DNA from 3 places in the Synechococcus sp. BS55D genome. Region 1 is predicted to be linked to each of the others. Evidence: predicted binding sites of a transcription regulator. Region 1 holds the regulator's gene; each other region holds the start of a gene.
What was found. Region 1 encodes NtcA, which controls nitrogen genes in cyanobacteria. Its sites were predicted from a motif close to GTANCNNNNGNTAC; they were not measured.
Positions count from the first base shown of each region.

Region 2: the regulator NtcA is predicted to act here: its motif matches at 1,383-1,396, upstream of urtA (urea ABC transporter substrate-binding protein).
Region 3: the regulator NtcA is predicted to act here: its motif matches at 1,385-1,398, upstream of CWE16_RS04095 (DUF4278 domain-containing protein).

Region 1 is NZ_PHQT01000001.1:667,701-670,946, reverse strand. It holds gene CWE16_RS03240 (cob(I)yrinic acid a,c-diamide adenosyltransferase) at 1-348, opposite strand, end outside; gene rph (ribonuclease PH) at 502-1,236, shown strand; gene ntcA (global nitrogen regulator NtcA) at 1,305-2,054, shown strand; gene CWE16_RS03225 (DUF3084 domain-containing protein) at 2,118-3,246, shown strand, end outside.
Region 2 is NZ_PHQT01000001.1:208,350-211,595, forward strand. It holds gene urtA (urea ABC transporter substrate-binding protein) at 21-1,313, opposite strand; gene ureG (urease accessory protein UreG) at 1,434-2,039, opposite strand; gene CWE16_RS01085 (urease accessory protein UreF) at 2,039-2,710, opposite strand; gene ureE (urease accessory protein UreE) at 2,707-3,216, opposite strand.
Region 3 is NZ_PHQT01000002.1:103,416-106,661, reverse strand. It holds gene CWE16_RS04110 (TerB family tellurite resistance protein) at 1-875, shown strand, start outside; gene CWE16_RS04105 (DUF2256 domain-containing protein) at 862-1,032, opposite strand; gene CWE16_RS04100 (acetolactate decarboxylase) at 1,085-1,345, shown strand; gene CWE16_RS04095 (DUF4278 domain-containing protein) at 1,495-1,671, shown strand; gene CWE16_RS04090 (hypothetical protein) at 1,844-2,071, opposite strand; gene CWE16_RS12105 (hypothetical protein) at 2,062-2,232, opposite strand; gene CWE16_RS04085 (hypothetical protein) at 2,387-2,644, shown strand; gene CWE16_RS04080 (hypothetical protein) at 2,623-2,991, opposite strand; gene CWE16_RS04075 (hypothetical protein) at 2,973-3,246, opposite strand, start outside.

The DNA.
Region 1 (3,246 bases):
AGCGGCAGGCCCATCGAGGCAAGTGGAGACAGCAGGCCGTAACCAGCCGAGCCGACCGCAGAGCGTCAGACGCCGCTCCGGACCTTGGTCGACCCCTCCCTTCAGGAACTGCACCACCAGCACACGACTGCCCAGACCGGCAGCACGCAACGCTTGACTGAGCACATTGGAAAAACTGCCGCGGTAGGGGGCGGTATGCACCTGCAGCTGACCCTCGGCTGCCACCAGATGGAGGGGTGCCCGGGGCGGCACAGGGGGCAAGGGCCGTAGACCCGCTCGCTCCAGTGCCCGGTGATCCGCAGTGCGCGGCTCGGTAGGGCGATGGCTGGAGCTCAGGCTGGCGGTCATTGATTCCTCACACGGCCGGCATGCCGGCAGAACCAAAATCTAGCGCCGGAGACGCAGCTCACAAGCCCCTGACACACCACTGATGGTGTTTGAGCGACCCGCCCGCTGGTGACAGCCGCCCTGTCAGGCTCAATGGCAGCGCTTCTGCGGTTGATGAGCAGCCACCAGTCCCCACTCCGTCACGACGGTCGCCATGCCGCCGCGCTGCGCCCCTTCGCGATCGAGTGGGATCCAATGGGCTTTGCCATCAGCTCCCTGATCGTGCGCACGGGCCGCACCGCCGTGCTCTGCAGTGTCAGCCATGAACAAGGTGTCCCGCGCTGGCGTCAGGGGGAAGGCAAGGGCTGGCTTAGTGCTGAATACAGGCTGCTTCCTGGTTCCACTCCCGAACGCCAAAACCGGGAGCTGCTCAAACTTTCGGGTCGCACCCAGGAGATCCAGCGCCTGATCGGCCGCAGCCTCAGGGCCTGCCTCGACATGGAAGCTCTGGGTGAAAACACGTTGCTGATCGATTGCGATGTGATCCAGGCCGATGCAGGCACGCGCACGGCCTCGATCACCGGCGCCTGGATAGCGCTTCAGCACGCCTGCAACCAACTCCTGACGAACGGGGTCATCACGCGTCAACCGGTCCGCCAGCAGGTGGCGGCCGTCTCCGTGGGTTTAGTGCAGGGAACCCCCCTGCTCGACTTGGACTACAGCGAGGACAGCCGGGCCGACGTGGACCTGAATGTGGTGATGGACGGCGAAGGGCGTCTGCTGGAGCTGCAGGGCACAGCGGAGGGAGCTCCGTTCAGTCGCAGCGCCCTCAACGGCCTCCTGGACCTCGCCGAACCAGGCCTGACGGAGTTAATGAAGCACCAACGCAGCGCCCTGAATCAACGCTGAATTTCGTGTGGGTTGCTACAAGGTGGAGCCAGGACCATCCGTAGCGTCCTGCCAACTGCAAAGCCGCCATGGTCGGAGCCACACGCGGCTTCAGCCGATATTCACCGCAGACCGCCTCCGTGACGGCCAGTGCCGGAGCAGGAGTCACCCTGGCGAACGCTCCGGCAGCCAACGCACGCACGCTGCTGGAAGTGATCCGTGATCTCGAAGGCGCGAGCACGGAGCTGGTGGAACGCGGCAAGACGATTTTCTTCCCCGGCGATCCCGCTGAACGGGTTTATCTGATCAGGCGCGGGGCGGTTCGCCTCTCCAGGGTCTACGAGTCCGGGGAGGAAATCACCGTGGCTTTGCTGAGGGAAAACAGCTTGTTCGGCGTGCTGTCCCTGCTGACCGGCCACCGCTCCGATCGCTTCTATCACTCCGTAGCATTCACTCGCGTGGAGATGGTCACGGCACCAGCTGCCTCGGTGCGCCAGGCGATTGAAGCCGATACCGGTGTTGGCCTGCTCCTGCTGCAGGGTCTCTCGAGCCGGATACTGCAAACCGAGACCATGATCGAAACCCTCACCCATCGGGACATGTCGTCCCGCCTAGTGAGTTTTCTGTTGGTGCTCTGCCGTGACTTCGGAGTGCCTGGCGATAAGGGAATCACCATTGACCTGCGCCTCTCGCACCAGTCGATCGCCGAGGCCATCGGCTCCACCCGGGTCACGATTACGCGCCTGCTCGGGGATCTGCGCAACTCTGGTCTGGTGGAGATCGACCGCAAGAAAATCACGGTGCTCGATCCAATCGCCCTGGCGAAACGCTTCAGCTGAGCGGGTCACGGGAGAAGATGGAGCCCGGACGGCCTCAGCTCGCCTTCCCTCGCCCTTGAATTCGTGACCGGCTGGCTGCTGATCCTCTCCCTGCTTGTGCTCGGTGGCGTGCTCGCCACCCTGGGGGATCGACTCGGCTCCAGGGTCGGGAAGGCCCGTCTCAGCCTGCTGGGCATGCGCCCCCGCCGCACCGCCGTGCTGATCACGGTGCTCACAGGGAGCCTGATCTCAGCGCTGTCCCTTGGGCTGATGCTGCTGGTGAGCCGCCAGCTGCGCGTGGGCCTCTTTGAACTGGATGCCTTGCAGAAGCGGCTGAATGACAGCCGCACGGCCCTGAAGAGCAGCCGCAGAGCCCAGAAGGAAGCCACCCGAGAACTGGCGCAGGCTCAGGAGCAACGGGAACGCACCCGACGGGATCTTGCGGAAGCGAAAGCAAAGGCAGAGACCTTGCGCCAAGTCTTGGTTCCCCTCAACCAGCAGCGGGAACGCCTGGAAGCAGAACGGGCTCGCCTCAGTCGCGACGTGCAGGCTCGGGATGCGGAAATCCGACGCACCGAAGCGGAGCTGGCCAGCGTGCGGCAGCGCATCAGCAACGGCGAGGCGGAGCTGCGCCAACTCGAGAAAAACGTGCTCGCACTGCGGCAGGGCAACGTGGTGCTGAGCAGCGGCCAGCCCCTGGCCACCGCCACCATGCGACTCGACAACCCCAGACAGGCGAAACAGGTGATTGATCAGCTGCTGCGGGAAGCGAACCTGCAGGCCTACCAGCAGGTCCTCCCTGGGGTAAAACCCGATCGACAGATCCTGCTGGTGCCGCGCAGTGACATCGAACGACTTGAAAAAACCATTCGCCAACCGGGCACCTGGGTGGTGAATGTGCGCTCGGCAGCGAATGTTCTGCTGGGCGAAAAGGTGGTGTATGCCTTCCCTGAAGCGCGTCCAAACACCCGCATCGTGAAAACCGGCGACGTGCTGGCCCGCACCTCCCTCGAACGCCGGGAAACTGAAGGACAAGCCGTACGCAATCGGCTCAACCTCCTGCTCGCCTCCGCCCTGGCGGAGGTCCAGCGCCGGGGATCCCTCAGTCAGGGACTTCAGTTTGACGCGACAGCCCTGAATAGCCTGGGCCAACAGCTCCTGAGCCGAGCACCATCCCGCGTGGAGCTTGAGGTCGTGGCCCTGCGCAGCAGCG
Region 2 (3,246 bases), 460 kb from region 1:
GTTCGGCCTGAGTCAAGCGATCAGAGCTTGTACTTCTCGCCCTTGCTGGGATCACTCCAATCGCAGGCAAAGCCCTTCGAAGAAGGCTCAAATTGGTTCCAGGTCTGCGGATCGATCGGATTATCAGACTGCTCAACGATCTTGAACTGACCGTCAGCGGTGATCTGACCAATGCGCACAATCTGGGAGATGTGGTGATTGGGCCGCACCTCAATTGGACCCTGAGGAGCATCGAACTTGATACCAATCAGAGCCTCACGCACCTTGTCATCATCAAATGTGCCGGCCTTCTCAACGGCCTTCTTCCAGAGATAGACCATGTTGTAAGCCGACTCCTGAGGGTCAGCCACCACGCGGTTGTCACCATATTTGGCCTTGAAGTCGGCCGCAAATTTCTTCGATGCCGGTGTGTCGATCGACATCATGTAGTTCCAGGCGCCGTAATGGCCTTCGAGGAACTCAGGTCCAATCGTGCTGATCTCTTCTTCAGCGATCGAATAACTCATCACGTAGTAACCATTGGCAGGCGTGATGCCGGCGTCCTGGATCTGCTTGAAGAAGGCAACATTCTGGTCGCCATTGAGAGTGTTGATGATGACACCACCGTCAGGAAGAGCCTTTTTGATCTTGGCAATAATCGGAGCCACCTCGGTATTACCCAGAGGCAGATAGTCCTCACCAACAACCTTGCCACCGAGCGACTTCAGCTGCTCCTTGGTAATCGTGTTGGAGGTACGGGGGAAGACGTAGTCCGAACCCACGAGGAAGAAGGGCTTCCCTGCTGCAGGGGAATCCTTGAACATGAAATAGGTCGCCGGCTCAGACTGCTGGTTAGGAGTGGCACCGGTATAGAAGATGTTCTTAGAACACTCCTGACCTTCGTATTGAATCGGATAGAAAAGGAAGGCATTCTTCGATTCGTAGACCGGCAACATCGCCTTGCGGCTGGCGGAGGTCCAACCACCGAAGACAACGGGCACCTTGTCTTGATCGATCAGCTTTTTCGACTTCTCAGCGAAGGTGGGCCAATCCGAGGCTCCATCTTCGACGATGTACTCAATCTTGTATTTCTTGCCGTCGACCTCAACACCACCAGCAGCATTGATCTCATCAATGGCCATTTTCTCGGTATCCACGAGGGTGGACTCAGAGATGGCCATGGTGCCGGTCAGTGAGTGAAGGATGCCCACCTTCACCGTGTCGTCGAACTGAACATTGGAGGCCTGATCACCACCGCCACAGGCCGTGACTACCACGCCCAGCGAGGTCGCCGCCAGGCTGATCAGAATGCGTTTTGACAACGGTTGAGACATGGTGTGTTGACAGTGATAACTGTTGCGCTAGGCGCCATGAGACAGTCCCAGCCAGCCGGACTCCTTCCAGTAACACTCACTACCAATCGGACAGAAGAGGCCTGATATCGGAGCAAGCAATCACGAATTCGGTAGTTGTTGCAACACAAACGCCACCACCAAATCCAGCCCCTCACCGCTGTGCAGATTGGTAAAGCACCAGGGGCGATCGCCGCGCATGCGCAGGGTGTCGTGCTCCATCACGGCCAGGTCAGCCCCTACCAGAGGCGCCAGGTCGATCTTGTTGATCACCAGCAAATCCGAACGCGTGATCCCGGGGCCGCCCTTGCGCGGGATCTTGTCGCCTGCGGCCACGTCAATCACATAGATACAGAGATCAACCAGCTCCGGACTGAAGCTGGCCGCCAGATTGTCGCCGCCGCTCTCAACCAACACCAGATCTAGAGCTGGGAACTGAGCTTCCAACTCCGCCACCGCTGCCCTGTTGATGGAGCAGTCCTCCCGTATGGCCGTATGCGGACAGCCACCGGTCTCCACACCACGGATCCGTGACGGCTCTAAAGCTCCCGCGCGAGTTAAAAACTGAGCATCTTCCTGGGTGTAGATGTCATTGGTGACCACCGCCAACTGCAGTTGATCCCGCAGTCGCCGGCAAAGCGCCTCCACAAGAGCGGTTTTGCCGGACCCCACCGGCCCAGCCACACCAAGCCGCAACTTGCTCCCCATCAGCTTCGGAATAAACGGGAATACAACTCAGCATGGGACAGCTGCGCCAGCGATGCCCCCACGCCCGCTGACCACAAGGTCCGTGGATCAGCAGCGAGGAGCTCTTGGGCCTCGGCAGCGATCCGCGGCAACAGACGCTGCTGAAGCACCTGAGCCCTGGTCGGGCCCAAAGGCAACAGGCGCACGGCCGCACTGAGCTGATTGGCTACCCAGCTGTAGAGGTAGCCCTCCACCGTTTCAGCCTCCGACACCCCCAGCGACAGTGCCGCCCAAGCCCATGCCGCCGGCCAGGCCAGGGGGAGTGGTTCTGTCAGTGGATGACCCATGTCGGCCAACAGCTGCAGGAGAGACCCCCCCATCTGACGTTGTTGAGCTCGCACCTCCGCAGCTTCACGGGTGGCCAGCAGCCAACCATCCAGATCCAGCAAACGAAGTCGGGCCGACTGATCAGCGCCATTCACCCATCGGTCCAGGTCAGCCATCAGGGTGGCGAGGGCGGCAGCCTCCAACCGCAGGGATCCCCGCTCCAACTCGGCGATCAACCACTGCTCGAGACCAGCCTCACTCTTCAGCGCCCCGGCCTGGATCAAGACCTCTAACCCCTCCGAGTAACTGAACGCTCCCACCGGCAAAGCCGGGCTCACCAACTGGAGCAACGCCAGGGAGGTCATGGCGTTTCATGGCTGTGACGATGAGCATGGCTGTGACCACCCCCATAAGCGCCTCCCTCCGGAACAAACGGACGCTCACAGGCACTCACACGCAAGCCACGGCTCCGCAACATCGCCTCCAGCACCGAATCCGCCAGCAACAACAAGTCCCCGTCGTGGAGCTCGAGCGCCACATGGCGGTTGCCGAGGTGATACGCCGCCTGCAGGAGCTCCAAGACTGAATCCGCCTGCACCCGCAGCAACGGTTCCGGCGCCGCAATCACCACCACCTCCCAGCTCCGGGAACAATCCAACAAGCAATCACCGGGCTGAAGGGCACCCTCCCGCGGCAGCTGAAGCAAGAGAGCACGTCCACAGTGGCTTCGGCGGCGACCACGGAGCACCGTGCGTTCTTCGGCCGTGAGCGGCAATTGCAGGCGGCGGTCGGGCGGAAGATCTCCAACGGCCTCACCCACTTGGCGATGCTCCAACACGATCGGTTTGTGATCGCTCGCGTTGTCACTCATCGCGTTGTCGTCCAAGGCTGCTCCGCTTTC
Region 3 (3,246 bases), on a different contig from region 1:
TGATGGCCAGCAACCTGGACTTGAGCGCGCTCCCCAGCCTGGAGCCCGAGGCCATGGCGGCAGGCATCACCAGCATTGATGCAGATCCGGAATGGCGGGAACGCATTTTGCGCGGCATGACCCTGGTGGCAATGTTCGACGGAGAACTCAGCCCCGAGGCCCTCGAGCTGCTGGAACGCACAGCCAAGGCCTTCCGGGTTGATGCCGCTCCAGTGATCAGCTACCGGCACGTGATACACGAGCGGCAAGCCCTGGTGCGCCTGGATCTGGTACGCCGAAGCTTCGTGCGCGATGCCGCACGAGCCACCCTGCGCGATGGTGGCCTGCCGATGCTCGCGGCAACACTGAAGGGGCTGAGCGGCCATCGCGACGAGTCGACCCTGAAGCGATTCCAGAGCCTGAACGACTACCCCTCCGGAAGCTTTGGCAAGGCCTATGCCGACTTCATCCGCATCAACCAGTTCAGCTTCCCCGGGGATGTGGGCGGACCGCCAGCGCCCGTGTTCCGTCATGATTGCTGTCATGTGCTGGGCGGATACGGCACCACGGCAGCCGAGGAAGGTGGCGTGGTGGGATTCCAGGCCGGCTTCGAGCGCCTCGATCCCTTCGACGTGCTGATGTTTGCGATGGCGGAATTCGAGCTGGGGATCGGCGCCTCGCCTTTCATCCCTGGTGAATTCGGCCAACTAGACCCTGATCGCGTCTTTGCTGGACTTGAGCACGGCAGTCATGTGAACACCGATCTGATCCGTGACATCGACCCCTGGGATCATTTCGCCGATCCTCTCGAGACGGTTCGAGAACGCTTCGCCATCCCAGCTCGAGGCCGTGATCCTGAGTATCCGCAGACCTGTGGTGCCTCTAGCCAGGATTGAGCTCTGAACTGCTCTTGTCCTGACGATTGCGATCGCGGCGGCACCGCTCTGAGCAGTAGCGCACCTCATCCCATACATCCTTCCACTTGCGCCGCCACTGAAAGGGTCGGCCACATACGGCGCAGATCTTGGTGGGACGCTCTGCTCGATGGGACACAGCCTATAGAGAATTTCGTAGCTAGCAGATCATCAGCCAGCACCACACCTCAATGAACAGCACCCTGGTTGGGTTCTGGACCCCCAGCTGTTCCCGCACGATCAACGTGCCGGGGTATCACCTGCATCTACTGACCGATGACCGGCAACACGCCGGCCACGTCCTGGACCTGCAATGCGATCAGATCGAGGTGGATCTGCATCGGGAAGATGCCCTGCATCTGGCTCTCCCTGAAACGCCAGCATTCCTCAAGGCCGATCTCAGCAGCGATCCTGCTGCTGCCCTGGCCATCGCTGAAAGCAAACACAGCTGAACAAGCACTGTGTAACGAGCTGAACCAAAATAAAAATCAGTAGCCATTGCTACAGACAGTCGCTATGCTTCAACCACGTTGAGCCCAATCTTGGGCTGCAGTTCGTTCCGCGCCAGGCAACGGGGGCTCGGGCACTGTGGAGTTCAACCATGAACACCCTCGATCTCACCCGCAACCGCATCCGCAAAGCGGAAGCACTGCAAGAAGCCCAGCGCCTGATGGCGAAGGCCTACAGAGGCGTTGAGTACATCGACGCCCATCACACGGCCCAGAAGCCCCAGAAACCCACCGAGCTTCGCTACCGCGGCGTTCGTTACAGCGTCTGATTCATCCAGTCGCTGCCAATCATCAAGGGCTCCGTTTCGGGGCCCTTTTTAGTGGGCAACGATCAGGTACAAAAAAGGCGGGTGTCTCACGCCCGCCGTCCGGTTCACCAAGCAGAAGCGAGCTTCTGCTCAGATGATTCTGCCGCAGCTCTGCGGCTCTACAAGCGCTGCTTCAGCGATTCGGCCCCTCGATCTGTGACTGAATCTGATCGACGTCCTGCGCAAGCGGTCGGCGGCGACGCTCCACCTGCACAAACGCAAGCCAGGCCAAACTTGCCGCCAGTCCCCCACGCCAGTCGGAGCGGAGAAGCTCAAGAATCGCCACGGTGCTGGCTCCGATTCGCAGACCCCGGAGCACGAAGCTGACCACACGCTGCTGCAGCTCGGGAGTCAGCGGCATGGACGACCGGCGTCCTGCTGACACATCTCCTGATCAAGAAGGTCTTCGGCCAACATCAACAACGCCATTCCCATCAGGGAAAGACTGGATCCAAGCTCAGTGAGACCGGAAGTTTCCAGGGTGCGAGCGGCCTGCAGATGCTGGGACCAAGTCAGTCGCATGAACAACAAGCAACTTTTTCAATCTGACCGTCAATCAGCACAAGCGCGAGCGCATTAACAACCCGAAACACTGACATTCACCCGTCTGGGTGGCCATTGCTACAGCTCCACAGTGCCTGCTCGATACATTCACGCCATCCTCAGGAGGCTGATCATGTCGTCGGGAATTCAGTTCACCACCGAGCAACTCTTTCATGTGGAGCAGTTCAACCGCGCCCTCGATGCCACCACCGACCCAGGGCAACTGCGCGATCTCGCCAAACAGTTACTCCAAGCCTGGCAAACCCAAAAAGCTGCCACCAACTGGATCCTCAACCAGCAGTTGCAGAGTTCATCCAATGCCCTGGCGATGGCCCGCAACTTGGGCAGAAACGAGTCGGAGGCCAACCGCTACTCAGCCGACGAGCCATAACAATGACGGCGCACCAGCGCCATCACCTGCTCAGGATCGGATTCCAACGCATAGGCCTCCCGTTCTGCTGCCTCCACACTGGGCTTCTCCTCGGAGAGCAGCAGGGCGTAGCGGTCAGAAGCAATGCCACCGCCTGCGCAATCCTGAGCTACATGAACTAATTCATGGCTGATGGTTTCCACCACCTGGTCCTCGGTGTGGATCAACTCGGTGGAGAGACAGAACACATTGGAACCGGAAAAATAGTGGCCCACCAACAGAGGGCCATCACAGAGCGGCCTGTGAATCACAGTGGACCCAGCGCGGGATGCCACCACCAGCAGCAGCATCAGAAGAGAAGAAGGCACAACCAGATCACAAGCCCTGCACTGAGGCCGATCAACAGAATCAGCAGCAGGGAGAGCCCCAAGCCTGCGGCCATGGCGATGCGGCGGGTGCTGCGGGGAAACAGCAGATAGAGACTGAGTCCAAAGGCCAGAGGCCAAAGGGGCGGAATCAGGAGACAGACCACAGTGAGCGCGAGAAGCTTTCCCCTGTGCTGCAGCTCCGTTTGCTCCTTCACACGCAACTGATCCTGCTCTTGCGCGCGGGCGACAAGCTCA